Regions from separate parts of the Vallitalea maricola genome, predicted to be linked through region 1. Evidence: predicted binding sites of a transcription regulator. Region 1 holds the regulator's gene; the other holds the start of a gene.

Region 1 (2,217 bases):
TCATCACGTAAAACCTCAATATCAATAGGAGTAAAATGTACAAATCCTGTCCCAAGGACCTTAGAAACTGCTTCTTTGACAGCAAAATTACCAGCTATTGTTTCACCTCTATAATTTTTAGTTTCAAATAATTTATTTTCGTTGGATGTAAAATATTTTTCCAGGAATCTTTTATTGAGAATCGCCTTTTCTATTCTACTGACTTCAATAATATCATTACCTATTCCTTTTATCATTTACTTCCTCCCAGATATTTTTTATCATATAATTCAATGATTTCATATCCTACTAGATCATGCATATAAGAATACATCTTATCATATTCTTCCTTCGCTTCTGTTTGTCTGACAGCTTTTTCTTTTAATTCTGCCCTAACTTTTTCAATCCATTCATTTAATTCATCTAATTCATTCTTAGTATTAAACATTCGCATATAACAATCTTGCATTGTATATTCTAACAATTCTTTATTAGTCGTTTGAATTTCTCTTGGCATATTCTCCATTCTTGATTCCATCTTATCTATCTTAACTTTTATGTCATTGATATATTTCTTGCTTTTTTCCATTTCGCCTATTGCTTTATCATCTTCATCTTCTATGGCTTCTTTCATATTATCAACTATATCAACCATCATTTTCTTTTTAAGTAAAGTATATTCCTTCAAATCGTTAGTAAGTTGTCCTTGTTCACCAAGGAGTTTATTAAGCTTTTTTTCAAGTTCAACTATTTTTTTTGGTTTTCTATTATTTTTAAATAGTTCATGCCATCTATTGTCCAATGTTAATATATGTACTTTTTTTTCTATATTAATTGGCTTCTCTATCTTTTGCTTTGAAAAAAACATGCTTTCACGTCCTTATTATTTATATATACTTAATTTAAACCTACTTAGTAATATAATAAAAATTTTCTATATTAATTATATCGTAACAAACTCTTATATTCTATAGCACAATATAATTAAAAGGTACCCATATATATGAGTACCTAATACCTCTAAGAATAGTTATTCATTCTTAAAAACATAAATTACAGACGCTTATTTATATTCTCTCTTTGATATTATATGACAGAGTCATAAGACTATCCAACAAATGTACATTTTCAACTATAACATTTTTATTGGATAATTTCAGGTCAATAGGAGCAAAATTCCATATTCCTTTTATACCATAACTAACTAAGTCATTAGCAACTTTTGGTGCTTTTTGCTTAGGTAATGTTAAAATTGCCAAATCAATACTATTTTCTTTTATGAAATTTCCCATTTCATCTAAATCCTTAATCTCAATGCCTCTTACAGTTATACCGATAAGCCTCGGGTTAACATCAAATAATCCTTTAACTTCAAAACCTCTTTTATCAAAATTAGTATAATTAGCAAGTGCTTGACCCAAGTTTCCTGCTCCAACAATAATTGTATTATATTTATTCTCAAGACCAAGTATCTTACCTATAGCGTTATATAAATATTCAACATTATAGCCGTAACCTTGCTGACCAAAACCGCCAAAATTATTTAAATCTTGTCTTATTTGAGAAGCTGTTACACCCATTCTGTTACTCAATTCTTTGGAGGAAATCCTTACAACATCGTTTTCTAATAAGTCTCCTAAGTATCTGTAGTATTTTGGTAATCTTTTAATTACCGCTGTTGATATTTTCTTTTGTATCATATAATCAATCCCCAATCCTTGATACTATTTTGGAACTTTTATACAAATAATTATATATGGTTGTTAAATCTATGTCAAATAATCAAATGCTGATAAACCCTTATTGTTTATGTATTATCATAGTATAAATTATTAACACAAATCCTATATTTAGTAAATATAGTTAAAAACAATCAATTGTTTATTGTATACAATCTATATTTTATAAATTATACCATAAAACTCTGGTATTTTACCAGCTTTTTCTAGAAAATTATACTTATAAAAAATTTTAATATCCTAAATTTCATACATATTTGTATTCCATAAACGCTGTATGTTACTTGCAACATATAAAATGGATATAAAAAATTAATTCTATACCCTTTTTTAATTGTTAAGTTTAATTATATATTTTTTAATATAAATACCTTGATATTACTATTAACTTAATATATTATCTATAAAAATTCTTTTCCTAAATATTTATTAATAGCATCTTTAGTTTTTTTTGTATAGTTTGCATCAGTGTATAATATTCTTTGTATTGTTCTTTGAG
Region 2 (2,217 bases), on a different contig from region 1:
CATTTCTTCTGTTACGACAGGTTCCAAAATCTTATATTCTGGATATTCAGGTTTTATTTCCATCTTAGAACCTTTTTTTGTCCTGCTTATCTTATTCGCAAGCTCCAATACCTTTTCGTTAACCATGCCTATTCCCTCCAAATTTTATTTTAATATGATACCTATTGATTCCATTCTTTCACTTCAGTACGTATCCAATCAGCCCATTCATCAATTCCTTCACCTGTCCTAGCGGATATTGGAATTATTTTAATATTTGGATTTAATTTTTTAGCACGTTCTTCTACAGCCTCTAGGTCAAAATCAAAATACTCAATGACATCCATTTTGTTTATTAGTAGAACATCCACTATCTTAAACATCAAAGGGTATTTAAGAGGTTTATCATCTCCCTCTGGTACGCTTAAGATCATAGCATTTTTTGATGAACCTGTGTCAAATTCAGCTGGACAAACTAGATTTCCCACATTTTCTAAAATAGCAAAATCAATTCCTTCTGTCCCAAGACCAATCAATCCTTGTTTTGTCATATCGGCATCAAGATGACACATACCTCCTGTGTGAAGTTGAATCACTTTTGCTCCTGTCTGAGAAATTGTGTTAGCATCAACATCTGAATCAATATCAGCTTCCATTACCCCGATATTCATTTCATCTTTCAAAGCGTTAATTGTCTTTGTAAGAGTCGTTGTCTTACCTGAACCTGGTGATGACATTAGATTCAATAGAAAAGTTTTCTCTTTTTTCAATTGTTCTCTAAGCAAGTCTGCTTGACGATTATTATCCTCAAATACACTCTGCTTGATTTCTAGAACCTTGTATGTATCCATTTTTATCTATCTCCTTTTTTTTATAAAATTTTAAATTGGAAGTATTATGTCTCATAAATTGGTTAGTTTAGAATGTTTTTGAAGCATATGCTTTGACCTTATATGCTGAAAAAATAGAAAGTAATTAATTAACTTTTATAAATTTAATTCTAAAAGATTGTTATTATTTTATCACTCTCAGTATATTTGAAAATGATGGTGTTGTCAAAAAAAGAAAAACCTTGTAAAATCAAGGTTTAATGGCTTTCTATTTCAAGTCTAGTTTACACAGAAATGTTATCTCTAATCCTATATGTAATGCTGATTAGAGAGAATAATATATTGATAAGTGTAAACTGTACTTGAAAGTAAAAAAGTTGCAAAAATGATTAAATCATCTAAGCAACTCTTAAAAATATCTATTTAATATATAATTTGAGAATTTTATACAGTTATTCATAGATACTGTACTCATAATCTCTCCAGCTATATATATGTTGTTTTTGCCTTGCATTTCTTCTATTTTATCATAAAATCCTTTTTTCAGAGTACTTGTATCTACGTATGGACACTGATGCCAACTCTTGAATAGATAAAACCTTGGATTAACAAAGCCCAATTTCAATAAATCACTTTTAATAATCTTTAGTGATTCTTCTTTTGACCTTTCAGGTGAATTATAAGCATAGATCATCACTAGTTCTTCTCCATCACTTGAATCCCATCTAGAATTCCATATAATAACATGTCCTTTATTCTCTATAGATAAATTTTCTAGTACAAAACCACATTTCTTTGGAATCTTTTCAACTATAAATGCATAAACATTAAAATCTTGATATTTTATGGAACCGAAGTATTGATTCATTTGGTAATCTGTACCACAAAGATTAGTAAATTGATTGAGTGGAGCTGTGATAACAACTTTATCATATTCTAATTGTTCAAACTCAGTATGAACACATATTTTTCCATTATCCATCTTAGTGATTTCTTTAACATTCTGGGTCAACTTGATATCTTTTATTTTATGCTTCAAGGTATTTATGAATGTTGAAACTCCTTTCTCCCATGTACAGAAGTGAGGAAGTTCCATAAAAGACATTAATGTCTCATAATCCAATATTCTAAGAACATAAAGTGCAGGTATAACATTAATATCTCCTAACCCATAGCTTGTAAAATAATGGACATATACTGTTTTCAAAACCCTAAAATCATTTATATCACACCACTTTGAAAATGGAAGCATAAGAGAATCTTCTATACTATGGATATTCACTCTTTTTAGAGATCTGTATTCATTGAGGATATAAGGAAATCTATCTAGTTCTTCAACAAAATCATCTAAATCTTCTTTTGGTATCTGCATGATTCTATTACCACTTGCATCATAGTTGACCCGTGA

The links. Region 1 encodes Rex, which represses fermentation and respiration genes when NADH is low (regulators of the CRP and FNR family bind a similar motif). Its sites were predicted from a motif close to ATTGTTAANTANTTAACAAT; they were not measured.
Region 2: a site for Rex is predicted at 987-1,006, ahead of hypB (hydrogenase nickel incorporation protein HypB). Genes of this name have one in related genera too.

Annotation. Positions count from the first base shown of each region.
Region 1 is NZ_BTPU01000007.1:26,806-29,022, reverse strand. Features, by position in the region: gene acpS (holo-ACP synthase) at 1-236, opposite strand, end outside; gene AACQ14_RS02650 (coiled-coil domain-containing protein) at 233-847, opposite strand; gene AACQ14_RS02645 (redox-sensing transcriptional repressor Rex) at 1,047-1,679, opposite strand; gene AACQ14_RS02640 (helix-turn-helix domain-containing protein) at 2,120-2,217, opposite strand, start outside.
Region 2 is NZ_BTPU01000063.1:35,078-37,294, reverse strand. Features, by position in the region: gene AACQ14_RS17480 (FAD-dependent oxidoreductase) at 1-126, opposite strand, end outside; gene hypB (hydrogenase nickel incorporation protein HypB) at 162-830, opposite strand; gene AACQ14_RS17470 (FAD-dependent oxidoreductase) at 1,219-2,217, opposite strand, start outside.